One region of the Cytobacillus sp. FSL R7-0680 genome, then DNA from elsewhere that is predicted to be linked to it. Evidence: riboswitches for the same ligand, from Rfam matches in the RefSeq annotation. Region 1 holds a riboswitch; each other region holds the start of a gene.
The links. A riboswitch is a leader RNA that binds a small molecule or an ion and turns the genes downstream of it on or off. The one in region 1 is predicted to bind lysine.
Positions count from the first base shown of each region.

Region 2: it holds a riboswitch for lysine, as region 1 does, so the genes downstream of both, MKY26_RS13330 (Na+/H+ antiporter NhaC family protein) here and MKY26_RS16775 (transporter substrate-binding domain-containing protein) in region 1, are expected to answer to the same signal.
Region 3: it holds a riboswitch for lysine, as region 1 does, so the genes downstream of both, MKY26_RS11300 (aspartate kinase) here and MKY26_RS16775 (transporter substrate-binding domain-containing protein) in region 1, are expected to answer to the same signal.

Region 1 covers NZ_JBBPAO010000001.1:3,366,916-3,375,082, reverse strand. Annotated here, with positions in the region: gene MKY26_RS16800 (LysE family translocator) at 1-546, shown strand, start outside; gene MKY26_RS16795 (class I SAM-dependent methyltransferase) at 676-1,233, shown strand; gene MKY26_RS16790 (sulfite exporter TauE/SafE family protein) at 1,518-2,234, shown strand; gene MKY26_RS16785 (ketopantoate reductase family protein) at 2,319-3,365, opposite strand; gene MKY26_RS16780 (methyl-accepting chemotaxis protein) at 3,509-4,996, shown strand; lysine riboswitch at 5,127-5,311, shown strand; gene MKY26_RS16775 (transporter substrate-binding domain-containing protein) at 5,441-6,286, shown strand; gene MKY26_RS16770 (amino acid ABC transporter permease) at 6,469-7,227, shown strand; gene MKY26_RS16765 (amino acid ABC transporter ATP-binding protein) at 7,252-7,986, shown strand.
Region 2 covers NZ_JBBPAO010000001.1:2,672,275-2,680,441, reverse strand. Annotated here, with positions in the region: gene MKY26_RS13355 (lmo0937 family membrane protein) at 1-104, shown strand, start outside; gene MKY26_RS13350 (ABC transporter substrate-binding protein) at 460-1,428, shown strand; gene MKY26_RS13345 (iron ABC transporter permease) at 1,433-3,418, shown strand; gene MKY26_RS13340 (DUF72 domain-containing protein) at 3,741-4,586, shown strand; gene MKY26_RS13335 (YunC family protein) at 4,648-4,950, shown strand; lysine riboswitch at 5,075-5,259, shown strand; gene MKY26_RS13330 (Na+/H+ antiporter NhaC family protein) at 5,432-7,003, shown strand; gene MKY26_RS13325 (ABC transporter substrate-binding protein) at 7,484-8,167, shown strand, end outside.
Region 3 covers NZ_JBBPAO010000001.1:2,262,742-2,270,908, forward strand. Annotated here, with positions in the region: gene sdhB (succinate dehydrogenase iron-sulfur subunit) at 1-185, opposite strand, end outside; gene sdhA (succinate dehydrogenase flavoprotein subunit) at 218-1,969, opposite strand; gene MKY26_RS11290 (succinate dehydrogenase cytochrome b558 subunit) at 2,042-2,650, opposite strand; gene MKY26_RS11295 (YslB family protein) at 3,098-3,574, shown strand; gene MKY26_RS11300 (aspartate kinase) at 3,671-4,900, opposite strand; lysine riboswitch at 5,055-5,235, opposite strand; gene uvrC (excinuclease ABC subunit UvrC) at 5,305-7,077, opposite strand; gene trxA (thioredoxin) at 7,220-7,537, opposite strand; gene MKY26_RS11315 (electron transfer flavoprotein subunit alpha/FixB family protein) at 7,768-8,167, opposite strand, start outside.

The sequences.
Region 1 (8,167 bases):
TCACGGAGTGTCTCACAAGGTAAGAAGGCAGGGTTATACTCTGTTCTTGGTATATCTACAGGAGCAATGGTGCATACATTTTTAGCTGCTATCGGATTATCTCTTATTCTTACAACGTCAGTCATTTTATTTACTATTGTAAAGATGATTGGTGCGGCGTATTTAATTTATCTTGGCGTACGTATGGTCATTCAAAAATCCTCTCAATTTGAAGTTAAAAAGACGAAACCTTTAACTGCAAGGAAAGTGTTTGCTCAAGGTTTACTAACCAATCTAACCAATCCAAAAGTGGCGCTTTTCTATATTTCATTTCTACCCCAATTTATATCTGTAGACAATGGATATGGCCCACTTCCTTTTATCATCCTTGGTATGACCTATGTTGTAACAGGAACCATTTGGTGTTCGATAGTCGCGCTTTTTGCCTCTACAACAACGAAGAAACTTAGAAATAATCCTAAAGCAGAATTTATTATTAATAAGGTAACTGGCATGATCTTTGTCGGCTTAGGTATTAAGCTTCTCCAAACAAAGGCATCCTCATAAAGAAAGGAGCAGAACAAACTCTGCTCCGTTTTTTCATCCATTACAATATTACCCATTTACAAAGAAGTTTAAATAAATTATAGTTATTAAAGAGTGTTTATATCTATAATTAAAAAGGGGTTAATACTTATGAATGAAAAAGTAAAAAGAAAGATTAGTAATCTAGAAAATATTGACCGTTTTTCAGCTGAGGAATTATTTCAATACCTCCCCCTCAATCATAGTGACGTCGTATTAGATATAGGAGCTGGTGCAGGATACGTAGCACTACCTATAGCAGAAAGGGTAGATTTGGTTTATGCACTTGATTTGGATGAGGAAATTTTAAACTATTTGCAGCTAACAGCAGAGAAGAGAGGGATCACAAATATTCAGCCCGTAATAGCTAATTTTAAAGACATACCATTAGCAGATGAACAAGTAGATATTGCGATCGCTTCAATCTCGCTACATGAAGTAAAACCATTATCCGCTGTACTAGAAGAAATCAAGCGTACCTTAAAAGCTCGAGGTACATTCTTATGCATTGATATTGAAAAAACCGCAGATGCCAGAGGACCGAGAGTATCATCTGGGGATATGATGAAGGCAATGGAAAATGCCGGTTTTAGCGATATGAAAATGACCGTTTCTCCGCGGAAATTAGGAAGTGAGCCAGTTTATATCATTAGGGCAGTAAAGAAGTAATGAATGCTTTAATTTAAAGCAACAGTAAATTATAAAGAGTCGTAATAAAATAAAAATGATTGCAACGTGAAAATAGATATATTCGTATCCAACAAAGCTTTTTGAACGAATCCTGCACCCCTATAACTAAGAGGCACTTTCTTATCTTAATTTGATAAGTCCCCACACTAATTTCTCGTTCCACGTGAAACAAACGGTCCATCTTATGAGGGTTTTTGTTAGCTGAAATGGTAAAATAGAGACAGGGGAGAAAGTTTCTGTAATAGTGAAGGTGGTTTGCTCAATTGCTCATTTTATATATACTTCTTATTTTAGTTGCTTCTATATTACAGGCGAGTACGGGATATGGCTTTTCTATTCTAGCGACGCCATTTTTACTGCTGTTTTTTGAGCCGATGGAGGCCATTCAAATCAACTTAATCTTATCTTTGTTTATTTCGATTGTCATGATAGGGAAAGTCAAGGTCGATGTTGATCAAAAAGTGTTAAAACGACTCATCATCGGCAGTATTTTTGGTTTACCTATAGGGATGGTCATTTTTCTTTGGTTACCGCTTAACTGGCTAAAACTAGGGATAGGTATTCTAATCTTGGTTTTGACTGTGTTGATGATTGCTCAATTAAAGATGAAGCAAACGAGAAATAGAGATTATGGCGCTGGTGGGCTATCTGGAACATTAACGACAAGTATTGGTATGCCTGGTCCGCCGTTATTATTGTATTTCTCGGGCACCAAAACGAATATGGAAATTCTCAGAGGAACGACAATTGCTTTTTATTTATATATCTATGTAATCAGTCTGGCTATCCAAATGGTTGTCGCCGGTACTACACAAACAGTTTGGCTCGCTAGTTTGGTTGGAGCTCCTGTGGTACTAATTGGTATATTTTTAGGACAATTACTATTTAAAGTCATGAGCCAAAAGTTTTTCTCAATTATTTCCTACTTCATCCTTTTATTTACTGGATTATACTTATGTATTAACCAATTAATTCTCTAATTCTGCATGGGAATGAGGAAGGAAAAAAGGCTGGTGAGGGGTTTGATTTCGCACGTCTCACTCAGCCTGTCTTTCAAGTATGGATTAATGAATAGCAAATTCTTTGTTTAATAGGGACTCGAATGCTTTAATATTTTCATTAAAGTCCGGCAGTTGTTTTGTTTCTTCTGCTTGTTTGATCATGCTTGTGACAAGGTCATTTACTGGAGTAGATACTTGTAGGGCGTTCCCTTTTGTTGAAATGTAACCATTAATATAGTCGACTTCTGTTTGTAATCCTTTTTCTAAATCTTGTAGCATACTAGCTTTGAGCAGTGCTTGAGGACCAAATGCTTGTTTAGCAACTTGGATGACCATAGGTAGATTGCTCTTGTCTTCGTTAATAGAGAAGATTCCAACATTTACACCAGCTAGTTCGCTAAATTGAATGTTATTCGCGTAACCAACTTTTAACGTTTCATCAGCTAACATCACTGCACTTGTGACAGCTGCCTCGTTATTCAAAATATCTCCATATGTACAACCTAGTGCTGCCGACATACCACTCATCGCTACATTAACAAGAAGTTTGGACCATTTTGTACCGATTAGATTATTTGAAACGATTGTGCCACCGACATCTTCAAGAACGGTTTTTACTAGGTTCACGCGGTCAGTAATCTGTCCGTCTAACTCACCAATTTGAAAAGCGTGAGCAGAGAATGCCTCTTTGTCTGATGTTAATTGTGATACACCTGGTTTTACCCAAGTAGCACCAAACTCTACAGAACCACCAATAATGATGGATGAACCAAGTGATTCTACTAAACTTTCTTCTGGAACACCATTTTGTAAAGAGAGTAATATACTTGCTTCGTTCATATGCGCTTGAAGTTGTAGGAGCACTGATTTATTGTATACTTGCTTTGTTAAAAGTAAGACAAGGTCATAAATGCCAGTCATTTCATGTGGCGTGATGGCTTTCACAGAAGCCTGCAAGTTTACAGTCCCCACAACTGTTGCGCCGTTACTGTTTAAGGCGTTAATATGGTCAGTATTTACATCGATGCATTCCACATGATGTGCCCCTTTTGATAAGTGTGCCCCAATAATCGTCCCTAAAGATCCTGTTCCCATGATAGCAATTCTCATTATGCATCCTCCTAAAATATTTAGTTGTAAAGCACTAACATAAAAGTTAATCATACCGAAATAAATAATAGAAATAAAAGAAAAAAAACCCAAATAATAGGCTTAAAGTCCTTGTTTTTGGATTAAATTAGGAGGAAAAATAATTGGGTACGCAAAAGAATGAATTATTAAGAGTTCATAAAGTGAATATGTGGGGATTGATGACATTAGCTGTTTTATTAGTCTTACCTATTGTTATTGACCGGGGTTTGAGCGATACAATTGTCATTATGTGTGCTGGGATTTCTGTCATTGTCATGGCTATTGTTCTGTATTTTTTGCGTATCAATGATTACGTAAAGGGCTTTTTATATGCTGCTATACCAAACCTCATTGTGATGATGCTCTTTTTTGTGGACGGATATGCATTGAATAAGCATTATATTTTATTCTTAACGATTGCAATGGTGGTGCTATATTTTAAGAAAGAAATGATTGTTGCTTTTTCTGTATTCTATAATGTTAGTTTTATTGCTACCTACTTTATAATTGGCCATCAGTTATTAGGAGAAAGTAATAGTGTCCGGAGTATTTTTACTATTATTCTTGTCGCCAACGGGATTTTGTACTTATTTTATTTATTAGCTAGTTGGGGTAGGGAATTAATTGACCAAGCAGAGCAAAAAGAAACGGAGTCAAAGGACCTCCTCATACAGTTGCAAGACACCTTTGGTTCAATAGATAAAGGTACAGTGACTCTAGAAAATCATATTGGACTTTTTAAGCAAAATATTGAAACGATACATGAGTCAAGTCAACAAGTATTAGAAGCTGCTCAACAGATGGCTACAAGTATTCAAGAAGAAGCGAACAGCTTAAATATTGTCAATGATTCTATGAGTCAGTCTTTACAAAATACAAAAGAATCTGTTGCCATTTCAGAAGGTGTCGTAGAAAAGTCGGAGAATATGAATGAGAAAGTACAAGATGGTTTAAATAAGATAGTCGATGTTACATCGCATATGAATACTGTAAATACAACGATTAGTGTGACAGCATCGACGGTATCAGATGTTCATTCAAGTATGGAACAAGTGAATAAATTATTAGCAGGCATTAAACAAATTGCCGATCAAACTAATTTACTCGCATTAAATGCAGCAATTGAATCAGCAAGAGCCGGAGAGCATGGGCGAGGGTTTGCGGTCGTTGCAGATGAAGTAAGGAAGTTAGCTGAGCAAAGTGCTGAAATCACGGTGGCGATCTCTGAAGTGACGAATACTCTTTTCACTCAGTCTCTTGAAGCACGTAAAAGCTCTCTTGAAGGGGAAGGTGCTGTAAAGCAGGGACAAGCACTTCTAACAGAGATATCTGCCTTTTTCAACGAGATACAAACATCATTACAAGAAAACAACTTAGAGTTAGTGAGAGGTGTCAATGAAGTTTCCGCTGCCACAGAAAAATTTGAACAAATTCAAGAGCAGATTGAAAATATGGCAAATATATCAGAGGAGAACGCCGCAGCTACAGAGGAAATCGTTGCTATCATAGAAGATGAACATGAGATGGTGTCAAACGTAAATCATTCGGTAGCGGATATTAATCGTTTGAGCATACAGTTAAAAGAGTTAGCTTCAAGCCAACAAGCTTAACATTGGTAATTATGCTCTAATCAAAAGGTTGTGCGAAAAAAGGACCAATTTTCCATAGAGTTTATATTGACAGACGCTATTAAACTATTGTAGCCTAATAGATATCAAATTGAATAAACCTCACTTTTTCTGGTGGGGTAGAGGCGCGGTATTTAACAGTCTTTAGTAGAGTGATAAGGCATGATGAGACTAAAGAGAAGGAAATATCGCCGAAATGTGCTATACCCGTTTGTATAGCATGTTGGGTCTGCAGTGAATAATTGCAGGACTGTCTTAATAAATTTACCCGATTTATTAAGGTGCACTATCTCTAAAATGGGAAAAGTAGAGGATTTAGGCGGAAGAATAACAAGGACCTGAGTTCATCTCAGGTCTTTTTTTGTTATTCTTTTTCTTAATTCGGAATAGTTTAATTAGTAGAAAAATATATTAGGGGGAATAGAGATGAAAAAGAGATTTGCTTTACTAGCTATGGCTATAGTACTGAGTATGTTTCTAGCTGCTTGTGGTTCAAATGATGAGGCTGAAGGAAGCACAGGTTCAGGTGGAAAAGATAAAGACGTTTTTCGCGTAGGACTAGAGGCGGGTTATGCGCCATTTAACTGGACGCAAATGGATGATAGCAATGGCGCAGTAGCAATTGAAGGTAATTCAGAGTTTGCAGGCGGTTACGATGTTGAGATTGCGAAGAAGATAGCAGAAGGTTTAGGAAAAGAGTTAGTAATTGTGAAAACAAAATGGGATGGATTAGTACCATCATTAAGTTCAGATAAAATTGACGCTATTATTGCTGGTATGTCACCAACAGCAGAACGAAAAGAAACGATTGATTTTTCCGATAACTATTACGAATCTGATTTAGTCATGGTAGTGAAAAAAGGTGGCGATTACGAAAATGCCACATCCATTCAAGACTTCAGTGGGGCAAAGGTTACTGCCCAATTAAATACATTTCATTATTCAGTAATTGATCAAATTGACGGCGTACAACAGCAAACAGCGATGGAGAGCTTCCCTGCTATGCGTGTTGCATTAGAGTCTGGAATTATTGACGGCTATGTTTCTGAACGTCCGGAAGGTGTAAGTGCTTCAGCTGCTAATGATAACTTTGCGATGGTTGAATTTACTGAAGGATTTGAGACAAGTGAAGAAGATACTGCCATTGCAGTAGGGGTGAAAAAAGGTAGCGAATTAACAGATAAAATCAATGAAATCCTTGCAGATATTTCTGAAGAAGAGCAAAAAGAATTAATGGATGCTGCTATTGAGAATCAGCCAGCGGCAGAATAACTAAATGAGCCGGCTGCATGAGATGTAGCCGGTTTTATATCGAGAAGAAGGTTAGGAGAGACATGAGAAATAAACAACTAGGGTAGCGCATCCTCTCCGTCGTATTAAACCTTTGAAGCGCAAATCCTTAGCAGATTGATTGGTAATGGCCAATCATGATGAGAGAAAAGGAGATCATTGTTATGAGTATAGAATGGATTATTCGCATCGTTGTCGAATATTGGCCAATGTTTTTACGAGGCGCCGGTGTGACATTAGTCATTGCCTTAATTGGTACCGTTTTCGGTGCCCTAATTGGTTTGTTGTCAGGCATTCTTCGAACAATACCAATACCTGAGAATGGTCCTAAACGGTTGTTATTAAAAATAGTGAATTTCTTGTTATCTGCTTATATTGAATTCTTTAGAGGCACACCAATGATTGTACAGGCAATGGTTATTTTTTACGGGGCAGCAATGGCCTTTGGCTATCAAATGGATCCGCTCGTTGCTGGTATCGTTATTGTTTCCATTAACACGGGTGCTTATATGGCTGAGATTGTTCGTGGAGGGATTATTTCTGTCGACCCAGGTCAATATGAGGCAGCCCAAGCCATTGGGATGAACCATTTGCAAACAATGATGAATGTTGTTTTACCTCAGGTCATTCGAAACATTCTTCCAGCTACAGGTAATCAATTTATCATTAATATAAAAGATACTGCCGTGTTAAGCGTGATTTCTATATCTGAATTATTTTTCCAAACGAATTCAATTGCAGGGAATAATTTCCGCTACTTTGAGTCATTCTTTGTTGTTTGTATTATTTATTTCGTTATGACTTATACCGTTACATTAATTCTACGCTATATTGAAAGAAGAATGGATGGACCGGAAAATTACGTCGTTGCAGGTGAAATGGATACGGCAGAAGATATCAAAAGAAAAACAACAGGAGCATAGGTGGCGGAAAGGAGAGTTGGAAAAGTGAATACAGTTGTTGATATTCAAGGGTTAAGTAAGTCTTTTGGTAGTCATGAAGTATTAAAAGATATTAACTTCTCAGTGAATAAAGGAGAAGTAGTTACAATCATCGGCTCATCAGGGTCTGGGAAATCGACCCTATTAAGATGTGTCAATCTATTAGAAAAACCAAGTGGTGGACAAATTATCTATAACGGTGAAAATATCCTCGACGATAAACATAATGTCCATCAATATCGTAAAAATCTCGGCATGGTTTTTCAATCTTTTAATCTATTTAATAACCATAATGTATTGGGAAATTGTGTTGTTGGGCAAATAAAAGTATTAAAGCGTTCAAAAGAGGAAGCAGAAAAAATCGCGAAGAAATATTTGCGTGTGGTCGGGATGGAGGCTTATGTAGAAGCTAAACCAAGACAGCTTTCCGGAGGTCAAAAACAGCGTGTGGCGATTGCAAGAGCACTTTCAATGGAGCCAGATGTGATGTTGTTTGATGAACCAACCTCAGCACTCGATCCTGAAATGGTTGGCGAAGTGTTAAAGGTGATGAAGGAACTGGCTGGCACAGGCCTGACCATGCTTATTGTCACCCATGAAATGGAATTCGCCCGTGAAGTGTCGGATCGCGTTGTCTTCATGGATAAAGGCGTCATTGCTGAAGAAGGGACACCAGAGCAACTATTCAATAACCCCAAAATGGAAAGAACCAAAGCTTTCCTACAACGTACACGTAACTAAAAGAAGCTTGCCCGATTTAATAATTAAATTGGGTTGGCTTCTTTTAGTTTTAGCCTCTCGTACGGAACGTTGTTAAAAGCTTTGGAATTGGATCAGAAGTTTGTCGGTCCTTTGGTAGAAGTTGAGCCGCGACAAAGATGAATGAACTACATTCGTAAGATCAACTTATGCTGTCGTATTT
Region 2 (8,167 bases), 690 kb from region 1:
TGGGATTTAGCTTTGATGTCGCAGGAGGACTTGTCCACCTATTATTAGTTATTGCACTCGTCGTTTTATTATTCCAATTAATTACTGGAAGACGTAGACCTTAACGGGACATCTGAGGGTAAATAATATAAGAACGAACGCCCACCTTAATGAAGGTGGGCGTTTTCATTGTGTCGTTTGATTGAAGAAATGTTCATTCAAGATATGATATCGATTATATACGATTTTATTAAAGATAAGAGCATTTAAAATGATTAAAGAATGAATAGTAGTGTGAGCAATAAAAATAGTGTATTGCCAAACGCTATTTTTTACATTAAAATGAGAATGATTATCATTGTTGAAAGGTTAAAATCAAATTAAATTCTCAAATGATTAGCTTTTAATATTTCGGAATTTTCTTCACTTTGAATGAGATTGCTGTGATAATTAATTTTTTTGGAAATGGAGCTTTGATTAATGAAGAAATTATATTTTATTATGCTTTTATTTGTACTCATTTTAGCTGGTTGTATGCAAAAGGAAGAAGAGAGTAATAGTGGAGAAGAGAATAATAGCAATCAAACGATTGTCATTGAAGATGCGTCAGGTGAACGCAGCTTTGAAGGAGTTCAGGAGAAAGTAGTTGCTCTTGAATGGAGCGTGGCTGAAGAGTTATTAGCTGTTGGTGTACAACCAGCTGCAGTAGCTGATGTAGAGGGGTTTAATAAGTGGGTCACAATTGACGCTAAATTAGATGATAGTGTTGTGGATATTGGTTTAAGAACAGAACCAAATATTGAAGAAATAGCAAAGTTAGAGCCCGATGTGATTATTGGTATGGAATATCAAGAACAGTTTAAAGCGGACCTTGAAAAAATAGCTCCTGTAGTGATTTTTGATAGTTCTACAGAGGAAGCTCAAAAAGACTTATATGCTTACATGTTACATACATTAAAGCAGACAGGTAAGCTAGTAGGTAAAGAACAAGAGGCTGACGAGGCAGTTGCTCATTTAGAGGAAAAAATGGCAGAAGCGAAAGAGAATATATCTGCAGCTCAATTAAAGACAAATGAATTTGTTTTTACACAAGCTTATTCTGCGAATCAAGCCCCGACCTTTCGATTATTTACAGAAAACTCAACGGTGAGCCATACACTTGAAGGTATAGGATTGACGAATAAAATACAGGACCAAGATCCTCAGCCGAGTGGTTTTATTACAACAAATGTAGAGGGTGTATCTAAGTACGAAGAAGCTATATTTCTTCATACTGTACAAAAAGATGATCCGTTATTTAATAATTTAGAAGGAAACAAAGCTTGGAATTCTTTATACTTTGTAGAAAATGATTTGATGTACGATGTAGGCGCAGGTGTGTGGACGTTTGGTAGTGTTCTTTCTATGGAAACTTTAGTTGATCATGTTGAAGAGACATTAGTGAAGTAATGTTATGAGAGTTAAACCCTTTCTATTATTTGCGGTATGTGTGCTCTTGTTTATTATTCTTGGTCTCATCCACTTGAGCCAAGGACAAGCTTCAACAGGCTTACTCAGCTTTTGGATGGAAGTATGGGATAATGAGCAGGAACTGAATTTTCTCCTTTATAGTAGAATGCCGAGGTTTTTAATTGGTTGTTTAGTTGGAGCTGCACTTGCCGTAGCAGGGATGTTATTACAAACAATGACAAGAAACCCACTCGCAAGTGCAAGTACACTAGGCATTCATGCAGGAGCATTTTTCTTTGTTGTTCTTTTTTCCATTTTCTTTCCTTCTATAAAGGGTGCCTTTCCATTTTTGGTGACGATGCTTGGAGGAATCATAGCAGCTTTAATTGTTAGTTTTTTAGTAGGTAGAGCATTGGATCCTATTAGAATCGCATTAACTGGATTGATAGTAACAATGTTGTTTTCTTCATTTACTAGTGCCCTGCAGCTTTTATATGAAAATGAAGTGTCCGGGTTGTTTTTATGGGGAGCGGGAACATTGTTACAGCTTGATTGGAGTGGCGTTCAATTTGCTTTGCCATGGGTTCTCTTCACTCTTCTTTTTGCCTTTATAATAGGTCATCGTTTTGACGCTTTACTGTTGGGGGAAGATGTAGCTGTAGGATTAGGACAAAATGTGATGATAAGTAAATTAATAGGTTGGGGCATTGCAATTATATTAGCTGCTGTCTCTGTTACAGTAGTAGGCCCAATTGGCTTTGTTGGTATTATGGCTCCACATATTGTTCGTTTAATGGGATTTAGAAAGCATCGATCCATGCTAATAGGAAATATAGTGGTCGGTGCAGGCTTACTCATATGTGCTGACATCTTTGTTCGTATGATATCTAGTATGTCTGAGTTACCTGTAGGAGCAATGACGGCCATTATAGGAGCACCTTGGTTAGTCTATTTAGCCTTAAAGATAAGTAGGAAAACGAGAACTGCTGGAGGAGCATTAGAGGGGAAAGTGCGAATTAAGCATGTTAAAAGATTTTATCTCCTCATATCTCTCGCCGTTCTTGGATTAGTAGGGTTTAGCCTTTCGTTTGGGGGAACAAGTTTCACTAGTCTTTTAGAATTGCCAAGAGAATTGATGTATAATACCTTCGTTTGGGATTTTCGCTTGCCTCGAGTGGTTGTCAGCTTCGGAATTGGTATGATGATGGCGGCTAGCGGTTTAATGATGCAGACTGTTTTACGAAACCCACTTGCTGACGCTACTGTTTTAGGTGTGACTTCAGGTGCAAGTGTAGTGGCGATGTTGGTTCTCATTGTTTTTCCACAAGCCCCCTTTGTCCTTATTCCAATTGGTGCATTAATTGGTGCACTTATCACAATGGGAATTGTATTGTTTATTAGTGCGCGGAGCGGTTATCAACCGATGATTCTATTATTAATGGGTGTTGCTGTATCCGCGGTAGGTTCTGCTATTATACAGATTTTATTAGTACGTGCGAACCTTCATGCATCACAAGCTTTAACATGGCTTGCTGGTAGCACCTATGGGACAAGCTGGAGTGATCTAGTAATTGTGATGATAACATCGTTACTACTATTTCCGGTTATTCTCTATATGGCCAATACATTCGAGATCTTATCATTGAGTGATGAACTATCCATTGGTTTAGGTGTGAAAACAAGTAAAATGCGTATGTTTATGATTATACTAGCTGTTATGTTGTCAAGCATCAGTGTATCAGTGGTTGGGGCAATTGGGTTTATCGGTTTACTAGCTCCACATATTGCTAGACAACTGGTCGGTCCGAAGCTACTACAATTACTGCCATTAACCATAGTAATTGGCGGGATTTTACTTATTTCAGCTGATTTTCTTGGAAGAGTCGTTTTAGCTCCGAAAGAAATACCTGCTGGAATAATTGTTTCTTTAATTGGTGCACCATACTTACTTTATTTATTGAAAAAAACGAACAAAATCAAAGCGAGTTAACCTGTTTAATAAAAAATAATCTGAACAATGGTTCGGGTTATTTTTTTTCTTTTTAACTCATAGTAAAAAACGAATATCTGATTTATACCATTTCCATAAGTTACTTTTTCTATATGCTTTTCCTTATTACTGTGTAAGGGTTCCTTTTTCGATACCGATGAACAATCACAAAATAAGAAAATGGGCCAATGAAATGTTCTAAGAATCTTCTTTTCTGTTTTGACTGATTCTTTTTCACTTATTTCATTGCCCTTCTTGTTTATGGTTATATCCTTTAGGTAAAATAATCAGTATGAAGATTATTGGTAGATGAGGTGATGGAATGATTAGGATTGGTTTAACTGGATGGGGAGATCATGACAGCCTATATACGGAGCGTATATCTAACCGAGATAAACTATTAGAATATGGCGCTCATTTTCCAACAGTTGAGGTAGACGCTTCCTTTTATGCCGTACAGCCAGAAAGGAACGGGGAAAAGTGGGTGAGGGAAACGCCTGCTTCATTTAAATTTGTTGTGAAAGCTTATCAGGGGATGACGGGGCATCAAAGGGGGGAGATTCCTTTTGAGACAAAGGAAGAAATGTTTGCTGCTTTTAAAGCGTCGCTTGCCCCTTATATAAGAGAAAATAAGTTAGCGATGGTCCTATTTCAATTTCCACCGTGGTTTAATTGTAAAAAGGAAAACGTGCAATATTTACGCTGGTGTAAACAGCAAATGGGAGAAATACCATGTGCTGTTGAATTTCGTCATCAGTCTTGGTATCAAGATGCGTTTATAGAAGGTACTTTAAATTTTATCAAGGAAGAGAAATGGATACATACCGTTTGTGATGAACCACAAGCAGGGGAGGGGTCTGTTCCAATTGTGATGCATACTTGCGGTAATCCAATTGTACTAGTCCGCTTGCACGGTCGTAATGTTCATGGATGGCAAAATAAAAAACAACCAAATTGGCGTGAAGTTCGCTATCTATACCGTTATAATCACCAGGAATTATTGGAGTGGGCAGAGCGATTAAAGCAATTACAAAAAGAGGCGAAGGAGGTCTATGTACTATTTAATAATAATTCTGGTGGTGACGCAGCGGATAATGCGAAGGAAATTCTAGAAATATTAGGAATTGAATATGAGGGATTAGCTCCAAAACAACTCGGTTTATTTTAACTAATGAGTACACCGAATCTCTACCTATAACATAAATTGTTAAAGGGAAGGGGGGACGGTCATGGTTGAATTAAAGCCTGTTATTTTGGATGGTCATACGTTTATGACTGTATCCGTTGAGCTGCCAAAAACTAATTTGTTAGTCGTATCAAATGATAAAGGATATATCATGTGTGGTGCATTAGACGTTGCGTTATTAAATGAAAAATTAAAAGATCGCCATGTCATTGCTGGTAGAGCAGTAGGGGTAAAAACGATTCAACAGCTAATAGATGCACCACTTGAATCAGTCACTTTTGCTGCAGAGGAATTAGGCATTAAAAAAGGGATGATCGGTAGAGAAGCGCTATTAAGAATGGTATAGGTTATAGTATCCTACTATATCTTAAAAATAATAAATTTATGAATATTTTAGGTTTTGATAGAGTTTTGCATAAATAATTATATTTTGATATAATGTATAACAATTGAATAATGCCTTATCAATCCGATGGGGTAGAGGCGCAAATCATCATTAGTAATCAATGTGAGGATGACAACAGTGAACTTTGATAAAAGGGAGATTTGCCGAAGCAAATAGGTACGTCAATATTTATTTGTTGGGGTTGCTCTTAATAGGAGTAACACTGTCATTATGGAGGTATATTAACCATAATGGGGAGCTACAGTCGTGATGGAGAATAACGTTACTTCTTGAAGGGTAATGATAGAATCTCTATCGTTACTCTTTTTTTATTATCAATTAAGGATCAAAGAAAAGTGGAGGATACCTTTCTCTGATCGTTAATTGATATGAGACGCATTCGTTCATGTCTATAGCTCCTATACTAATAGGAGGTCTTTTTATGACAGGTACATTTATTTCTGTGCTGCCACCTTTGGTAGCGATGCTTTTGGTTATACTAACAAAAAGGGTGATTCTCTCCCTTGGTTTAGGGGCGTTAACAGCAGCTATCATAATTGGAGGATATCAACCGCTAGATACGCTACAAATATTTTTCTCGTCGTTTATAGCACTTTTTATAACAGATGAAGGGTTAAATACTTGGAATATATTCATTCTATTATTCTTACTTATTCTTGGTAGCATTACTGCATTTATTTCACTATCGGGTGGTAGTCGTGCCTTTGGTGAATGGGCAATGAAGCGTGTGAAAACGAGAGTGGGTGCACAGTTATTAACCGTAGTTTTAGGTATGATTTTGTTTATAGATGATTATTTTAATGCGCTAACAGTTGGACAGGTATCTCGACCTGTTACCGATCGACAAAAAGTATCACGTGTAAAGCTTGCTTATTTAATTGATTCAACATCCGCACCTTTATGTGTTATTTCGCCTATATCAAGTTGGGGAGCATCAATTATCGCCTTAATTGGCTCGATTTTAGTGTCTCATAAAATAACTGATTATAGTGCTTTCTCTGCTTTCATGCAAATCATTCCGTTAAATTTTTATGTGTGGGCGGCAATCATAATGGTGTTTATCATTGTTGTTGGGCAAATTGACTTTGGTCCGATGAAGAAACATGAGAAACAAGCTATTGAACAAGGAATTCTATTTGATAAGAAGAAACAGTTGAAAGACGAAGTTCAAGAAGAATTACCTATTAGTACGAAAGGGACTGTTGGTCATCTTGTTTGGCCAATCATTGTTTTATTTATTGGAACAGTGAGTATGATGGCTTGGACAGGCATTAATGGTGCAGAGGGGAATGTGTCGTTAGTATCCTTATTAGAAAACACAGATGTGGCCTTATCATTAATTGTCGGAGGATTATTGAGTTTAGCTGTTGCTTACGTACAATTTGCTCAAGTATTAAAGAAAGATGATAAACTAACGAGTAATTTTTATTTGAAAGCTACATGGGTTGGGATGAAATCTATGTTTGGATCAGTATTGATCTTAATTTTTGCCTGGTTACTCGGAGATTTGATTAGTCAACTAGGTACAGGGGAATACTTGGCTAGCGTTATTAATCAATCGAATCTGAGTCATGATTTTATCCCTGTTATCCTATTTATTATTGCGGCACTTATGGCATTTAGTACAGGTACATCTTGGGGATCATTTGGCATTCTTCTTCCAATAGCTGGTGATATTGCTGTAGCTACAGATATATCCTTGCTGATTCCTGCAATGGCAGCTGTACTTGGAGGTGCAGTATTCGGAGATCATGCTTCACCGATTTCTGATACTTCTATTTTATCCGCCACAGGTGCAGGGAGTAATTTGATTGACCATGTCATTACACAGTTTCCTTATGCCTTTACAGCAGCTGTTGCTGCGGCCATCTCTTATATCATTTTGGGTGTAAGTGGAAGTGTAATCATTGCATTAGCTGCTTTGATTGTTATGATGGCGGGGATTTTCCTTGTTGTTAAAATGTTCGGTACAAAAACCGAGAAGATGATATAATAGTTCTTTTGAACAATATAGGAAGGAGGAATGAACTCGTCGGTTCATTCCTCTTTTTCTATCCTACAAGTCTAAAATCACTACATAAGCAAAGTTATTTTACTTTATATAAAAGTAGCTAGTTATTTATAATTGCTAATTATTAACAATTAACTGAACTACATTATACCTATCTACTATTAATTATTTTATGAATATAATGATAGAGTTTTACAAACAAAACATAGTAAAGAGAAACCCTTTAACGCTCTAAACTATTAATAGATTTCTAAATATTAATATTATTCACAAAGATTGTTTTGACAGATGAATAAAATGATACTATACTATTTTTAGATTTATAGCAATTATCAGAAAAATATTACATTTTGGTTATTTTAGTCTACTTTTTTTGTGTGGTATCTTTTCTTGTGGGGTTTATATGGGGGATTTGAACCATGCTCTTAGTTGTTGGAATAATCAAAAAAAAGGGGGATCATTATGTTATTTAAAAAGAGAATGACCGCTGTTCTTTTAGCTTCTACCATAGGAGCTGCAGGTTTCCTTGCTGGCTGTGGTAGTGATAGTGCAGGTGGTGGTGAGTCTGGTGATACTGTCAAGATAGGTGCCAACCTAGAACTTTCTGGTGCAGTTGCCTCATATGGTGAAGGAATTGCTGAAGGAATCGAATTGGCTGTGGATGAAATTAATAAAGATGGTGGAATCGACGGTAAAGAGATAGAAATTGTAAAAGTAGATAATAAATCGGATGCAGCAGAAGCAACCAATGCAGCTATTAAATTAACGGAAAATGATGATGTCGTAGCTATTATTGGGTCTGCTACAAGTGGAAATACAGTTGCTCAAGCACAAGTGGCTAATAATTCAGAGACGGTATTGCTTTCTCCTTCAGGTACGAGTCCGAATGTAACAGTGAATGATGATGGAAGCTTAAATGATTTTGTATTCCGTACATCGTTTATTGATCCTTTCCAAGGAACAGTGGCAGCTAATTTTGCTGCCAATGAATTAGGAGTTAAAAATGTAGCTATCTATGCTGATAATGCAAGTGATTACGCAAAAGGTTTAGCAGCTTCCTTTAAAGAAACTTTCGAAGCAGCAGGTGGGAAAATAGTTGCCGAAGAATCGTATGTGGCGAAGGATACTGATTTCAGGTCCACACTT
Region 3 (8,167 bases), 1.1 Mb from region 1:
ATTGGTGTTGTATGCTCCCCTTTTGTATTTACCGGGTTTCTTCGAATTTCCATTAGAGCAGAGATCACATTCATATTTGGACGATAATCAAGTTCAAATTCTTCTACATAAGAATCTGAATCAGGACCATCTTGTCTTGTAATTTGAAATAATACGGTTTTAGACTTTACTGCTGCTTCTGACACGATTAATTACTCCCCTTTCATCGAGTTTTCTCTTAATGTTTCGTTGTATAGTCACGTTTACGTGGCTTAATCAAGCTGATATCCACTTCATCGTAATGGAATTGTGGCGCTGATTTGCCATCAACGAATTTAGCCATAGTTGTTTTTAAGAATTCATCATCATTTCGATCAGGGAATTCTGGTTTATAATGGGCACCGCGGCTTTCGTTACGGTTATATGCACCAATTGTAATAACACGAGCTAATTGAAGCATATTTTGTAATTGACGAGTAAACGCCGCCCCTTGGTTACTCCATTTTGCTGTATCGTTAATGTTGATATTTTCATATCTCTCTAACAATTCAACAATTTTAGCATCTGTTTTTAATAAACGATCGTTATGACGAACAACTGTTACATTATCAGTCATCCATTCACCAAGTTCTTTGTGAAGGATATATGCATTTTCTGTTCCATCAAGAGACATGATTTTATTCCATTTCTCTTGTTCTTGTTGAACTGCACCTTCGAATAATGAAGAAGATAAATCTTCACTTGATTTCTCTAATCCTTCAATATATTCAAGCGCTTTTGGTCCAGCAACCATACCACCATAAATGGCAGAAAGCAATGAGTTAGCTCCAAGACGGTTACCACCATGTTGTGAATAATCACACTCACCTGCAGCAAACAATCCAGGGATATTTGTCATTTGATCATAATCTACCCATAAACCACCCATTGAATAGTGAACAGCTGGGAAGATTTTCATTGGTACTTTACGAGGGTCATCACCTTGGAATTTCTCGTAAATTTCAATAATACCACCCAATTTAATATCTAATTCTTTCGGGTCTTTATGTGAAAGATCAAGGTAAACCATGTTTTCACCATTGATACCTAGTTTTTGGTTTACACAAACATCAAAGATTTCTCGTGTAGCAATATCACGAGGAACTAAGTTACCGTATGCCGGATATTTTTCCTCTAAGAAATACCAAGGTTTCCCGTCTTTATATGTCCAAACACGACCACCTTCACCACGTGCAGATTCACTCATTAGACGTAGTTTGTCATCTCCTGGTATAGCAGTTGGATGGATTTGAATGAACTCACCATTTGCATAATACGCGCCTTGTTGATAAACGATTGATGCAGCAGAGCCTGTATTAATAATAGAGTTAGTTGATTTACCAAAAATAATTCCCGGTCCACCAGAAGCCATAATGACAGCATCTGCTGCGAATGATTGGATTTCCATTGTTTGTAGGTTTTGCGCTACTACCCCGCGACAAACTCCGTCATCATCAATGACAGTTCCCAAGAACTCCCAACCCTCATATTTTGTTACTAACCCTGCTACTTCGTGACGACGCACTTGCTCATCCAATGCATAAAGCAATTGTTGACCTGTTGTCGCACCAGCAAAAGCAGTACGGTGATGCTGTGTTCCGCCAAAGCGTCTAAAATCTAATAACCCTTCAGGTGTACGGTTGAACATAACACCCATACGGTCGAATAAGTGAATAATTCCAGGTGCTGCTTCTGCCATTGCCTTAACTGGAGGTTGGTTAGCTAAGAAGTCACCACCATAAATTGTATCATCAAAGTGAATCCAAGGAGAATCCCCTTCACCTTTTGTATTTACTGCTCCGTTAATACCACCTTGGGCACAAACAGAGTGAGAACGTTTAACCGGCACTAAAGAAAATAATTCTACTTGTCCGCCAGCTTCAGCAATTTTAACAGTTGCCATCAATCCGGCTAATCCGCCACCGACAACAATAACCTTTCCTTTACCCATATCTGACTCACTCCCTTAATACTAATACCTCTAAAAAAAACCGAACAAATTATAGAAAAATGTATGTATTCATTACACGAAAGCAAAAATAGCACGAATACCTACAATTGATAATGCGATAAAAATGACTAAAGTTACATAAGTTGAAATCAATTGTGATCTAGGAGATACTGTAATTCCCCAGCTTACCATGAAGGACCATAAACCATTTGCAAAGTGGAAAATTGCAGATAATACACCAACGATGTAAAATGCTAACATGAATGGGCTAGACAAAATATCAGCCATCATATCATAATTTACTTCGGCACCGAACATTGCTGCAATACGAGTCTCCCAAACATGCCAAACGATGAAAATCAATGTAATTACACCGGTTACACGTTGAACTAAGAACATCCAGTTTCGGAAAAATCCGAATCTTGAAGTGTTATTTTTTGCTGTAAACGCAATGTAAAGACCGTAAATTGCATGATATAACAAAGGTAAGAAAATAATAAATATTTCTAGGAAATATCTAAAAGGAAGACTTTCCATGAAATGTGATGCGCTATTAAATGCCTCTTCTCCCCTAGTTGCAAAATGGTTCACTACTAAGTGTTGGATCAGAAAGACCCCAACAGGTATAACTCCAAGTAATGAATGCAATCTGCGATTTAAAAACTCTCGATTACCCGCCATAAGTTTACCCCCTTGAATTTGTAGCATGACACGCTGAATATGTACATAACAAATCCTTCGCATCACTAAGAAAATGCAAATCATTTTCAAAACATTTATATGACATGTCCATTTTACTCCCATCGCCCATTAGCGTCAAGAAAACGGATACAGATTTTGTCGATATTACGAAAATTTTTTCTATTCTAGTTTCACTCAAAAAACCAATGATATAGTTTTTTCAACCCTATTTGGCGGTATATTAAAATAGCTTAAATCACGCAATAATATTCATATTTTACGCATAAAAATGCATTTACATTAGATTATTATTAGTGTTAAGATTATTCCCATAATTTACACCAGTTTTACAAACTAAAAATTTTTCCCTTTTCACTGTACGTATTCGTTTTTTCCAAGTAAATTGTATATATTAGACTTTATGAAAGAGGGGAGATTTAGCATAATATGCCATCTCAAGAAGCCCAAATAGAACAAACCGAAAACATGGCAGAATCAATTGAACCAAACAAAGAAATGATTTCATCCTTTGGCTATGAATTAATTAGAGAAGAACTTTTACATGATTTACTAGGTAAAGACGCACCAGATATCTTATACTGGGCAGGCAAGAGACTAGCACGTAAATATCCTCTTCAAACAGAAGAAGACTTATTCAGCTTCTTTGTCGAGGCTGGTTGGGGAAAATTAACGAAAAACCTCGAAAACAAAAAAGAAATCGAATACGAGTTGACAAGCGAAGTCATTCAAAAGCGCTGTAAAGAAAATACTCACGCAACATTCCAATTAGAAGCTGGTTTTATTGCTCAACAAATCGAACAGAAAAAAGAAGTGATTTGCGAAACATTCGAGCACCCACGTAAAAAGGGTGGAAAGGTCCTCTTCACAGTCAAATGGGATAAAAAGGACAATATCCACACTTAATAAAATATACTCAACAGTAAAAAAGGATCCAAACATCATTCTATTAAGGCGTCGAATGATGTTTGGATTTTCCTGTCTTATACTACTGTAGTTCATTTAATTTTTTATTAAATCCCCAGCTAAATTAAACGTTTGGTGTAAAGCTTGAGCGGCATTTAACATATGCGCTTGGTCGATTACAGCCGAGACTTTTATTTCAGATGTACTGACCATTTTTACAACGATGTTATTAGCAGCTAATACATTAAACATCTCAGCTGCTACTCCAGGATTTGAAATCATTCCTGAACCGACAATCGAGATTTTCGCCAATTGTGATTCCCATTCAATCTGATCATAACTTAATGCTTCTCGATTTTTTTCTAGTATTTTTACAGTCTCTGTAAGATCTTGGTTTTTAATTGAAAAAGATAAGCCTGATGATTTATCATCTGTAATACTTTGTATAATAATATCAACATTTATATGTTCTTTCGCCAAGATTGAAAAGATGGATGAAAGGCTTATTAAAGGGTCTTTAATCCCTAGTACAGATACCCTTGTAATATCATCTTCAAAAGCAACCCCTCTAACAACTAAGTTCTCTTCCATTTCCGCAACCTCCTCTATAATTGTACCTTCTTCTCGTTCCATACTAGAACGTACTTCAAGCTTTACATTGTAATTTTTTGCAAACTCAACTGCTCTTGGATGTAGAACGCCTGCACCAAGATTAGCTAATTCAAGCATTTCATCGTATGAGATAGATGGAAGCTTTCTTGCATTTTTTATATAGCGTGGATCAGTTGTGAATACACCTGTTACATCGGTGTATATATCACATTTGTCCGCTTTTAATACTGCTGCAAGAGCTACGGCTGTTGTATCAGAGCCACCCCGACCTAATGTCGTTATTTGGCCAGTCTCACTTAAACCTTGAAAACCCGCTACGATAACAATTCTCCCTTTCTTTAACTCTTGTGAAACAGGTTTTGTGTCAATATCAGTGATTCTTGCGTCACCATGTACTGATTCCGTTTTAATCCCTGCTTGCCAGCCCGTATAGGAAGTTGCCTCATAACCTTTTGAATTTAGTGCAATTGTTAATAAAGAGATCGTAACTTGCTCACCTGTAGATAACAACATATCCATTTCTCTCTTACTCGGAGCGGGTGATAATTCTTTTGCCATACCAACTAATTGATCAGTCGTTTTGCCCATAGCCGACACAACAACAACGATATCATTACCATTATTTTTTTCTTCAATGACACGGTTGGCTACATTTTGAATATGATCAACCGAGCCTACGGAGGTTCCACCAAATTTTTGTACAATTAAGCCCACTTTTCTCCCCTACTTTCAAGTCATTCGTTTTTATTCCCTGCCGCCTGTATGTACAACCAACACATTTCTACCCATATTCGGCATAAAAAAAAGCAATGAGATGAAACCCATCCCATTGCTGTGTAGTCAAACGTATGAACAATCTACGTACACACAGTGAGATAGCCCTCCAAGACAGATAGTCTTGACAATCCTGCATTTATTCAATGCAGAACCAGCGAAGAAAATATTGAGTCTTTCTTCACTTCGGCGAATATTCCCTTTCAAAGTCCTTCAAACGAAGCTCAATCTTCTAAGGAACTTTTACTAATGAAACTCGCACCTCTACCTTCACTTTCAAGTTAAAAAGTGATTTGATATAAAGTTAAAAACACTATACCATATTTGTTTTTTTCAGACAATGTCTATTCATGTAACTTTTCATAAAGTTCTTGTGCAACTTTTAATGGTAAGCCAGATTCCCTAAGGTCTTCTACACTAGCTGATTTCATTTTTTTTACAGAACCAAAATCTTTTAATAACTGCTTTTTTCTTTTTTCCCCAATACCATCAATTTCATCAAGAAGTGACTGAAATGCACTCTTTCCACGAACTTGTCTATGAAATGTAATCGCAAATCGATGCACTTCATCTTGAATACGTTGTAATAAATAAAATTCCTGGCTATTTCGAGCGAGGGGAATGATCATTAATGGATTTCCATAAAGAAGTTGAGATGTTTTATGCTTATCATCTTTGACTAATCCTGCTAGTGGAATATCTAAACCGAGTTCATTCTCAAGCACATCTCGAACGACTTCAACATGTCCTTTTCCACCATCAATGATAATTAAATCAGGTAGGGGTAGCCCTTCTTTTAAAACCCGGCTATATCTCCGTCTCGTCACTTCCCTCATAGATTCATAATCATCTGGTCCTTTAACTGACTTAATCTTATATTTCCGATACTCCCTTTTTGCAGGCTTACCATCGATAAAGACAATCATTGCTGAGACAGCATCGGTACCCTGGATATTGGAGTTATCAAAAGCTTCAATGCGATAGGGTGTGTAAATTCCTAGCTCCTCACCTAAGCTTTCTATTGCATTCACCGTTCTTTTCTCATCACGTTCAATAAGCGAGAATTTTTCTTTTAAAGCAATCTTTGCATTTTTATAGGCAAGTTTCACTAGTTCTTTTTTTCTCCCTCTTTGAGGAATAAATATTTTTACATCCAAAAGCTGCTCAGCCATCGTCACATCAACAGAGTCTGGCAAGTAAATTTCCTTTGGTTTAAAATGATTAGCTTGTTCATAAAAACGGCCGAGATAGGTGAGCATCTCTTCTTCAGGCTCATTATAGATTGGAAACATAGATACATCTCTTTCAATAAGTTTCCCTTGCCTAATAAAAAATACTTGTACACACATCCAACCCTTATCAACCGCATAAGCAAACACATCTCGGTCAGTAAAATCCGTCATTGTAATCTTTTGTTTTTCCATCGTCGTTTCTATATGGATAATTTTATCTCTGAAATCCTTTGCTTTCTCAAACTCTAGCGCTGCGGACGCTTCTTCCATTTTCGTTGAAAGTTCTTTTTTGATTTCTTTATAACCACCATTTAAGAAACGAGTAATCTCATCTGTCATTTGTTTGTATGTGTCAGATTTTACTTCATTTACACAAGGAGCTAGACATTGTCCGATATGGTAGTATAGACAAACTCTATCTGGTAAGGTGTTACATTTTCTTAAAGGATAAAGGCGATCTAATAATCTCTTTGTTTCATTGGCCGCCTGCACATTTGGATATGGACCAAAATATTTCCCTTTGTCTTTTTTTACTTTTCTCGTGGTAATTAATCTCGGATGTCTTTCATTTGTTAATTTAATAAAAGGATAACTCTTATCATCCTTTAACATGACATTATATTTGGGGTCATGCTTTTTAATTAAATTTAACTCTAATAATAATGCTTCCATATCGGAAGAGGTCACGATGTATTCAAAATCTTCAATTTCATTTACCAGCCTTAATGTCTTTCCATCATGCGAACCGGTAAAATAGGACTTAACCCGATTACGAAGCACTTTCGCCTTACCGACATAAATAATTGTCCCTTGGCGATCTTTCATTAAATAACAACCAGGTTGAGCAGGTAATAAAGGTAATTTATTTTTTATATTATCATTCATAATTAGCTGTCACATCCATACCTAAAAAGAATATCATTGCAGGAGGAAACCATACCCTTCTTACTGATTTTGCCATACTTGTACTGTAAAAAAACCCCGATCTTCTAAAAGTAGAAGCCGGGGTTTGTTTTTATGGTACTTCTTATGCACCATGTTTTTGAAGCAATTCAACTAATGCTTCTTTCGGTTGGAAACCAACCACTTTATCTACTTCTGCACCATCTTTAAATACGATGAGAGTCGGGATGCTCATAACACCAAATTTACCAGCAGTTTCTTGGTTATCGTCAACATCAAGTTTAACGATTTTTACTTTATCTCCCATTTCTCCATCAATTTCCTCAAGAACTGGTCCAATCATTTTACAAGGTCCGCACCATGGTGCCCAGAAGTCTGCAAGTACAAGACCTGAACCAGTTTCAGCAGTAAAGTTTTGATCTGTTGCATGTGTGATAGCCATAATATTTATATCCTCCTAATAAATAACTAAAAAATCTTATCGAAAGTATATCATCGATTAATAATGGATGCTATTATTTTGCTCGTATAGATTACCCATTTTTTTATTGTATCATACTGAACCTTTAAAAAGGATTCAATGTCTATTTTATTCAACATTAATCTTTTTGCCAACATAGTAAAGAAGCGGATAGTATAAGTCTACCCGCTCATATCAGATGTAAACGAAAATTATGCATTTACAAGTAATTCTTTAAACTCTTTCGTTAGTAATGGAAGGACTTCGAATAAGTCGCCCACAATACCATAATCCGCTACTTTAAAGATATTCGCTTCAGGATCTTTGTTGATGGCAACAATAATCTTTGAATTGGACATCCCAGCTAAATGTTGAATCGCACCAGATATACCACAAGCGATATAAAGGTCCGGTGTAACTACTTTACCTGTTTGACCAATTTGAAGTGAGTAATCACAGTAGTCTGCATCGCATGCGCCACGTGAAGCTCCAACAGCACCACCAAGGACATCTGCCAATTCTTTTAACGGCTCAAAACCTTCTTCACTTTTCACACCGCGTCCACCAGCAACAATAACTTTTGCTTCAGAAAGGTCTACACCTTCTGTTGCT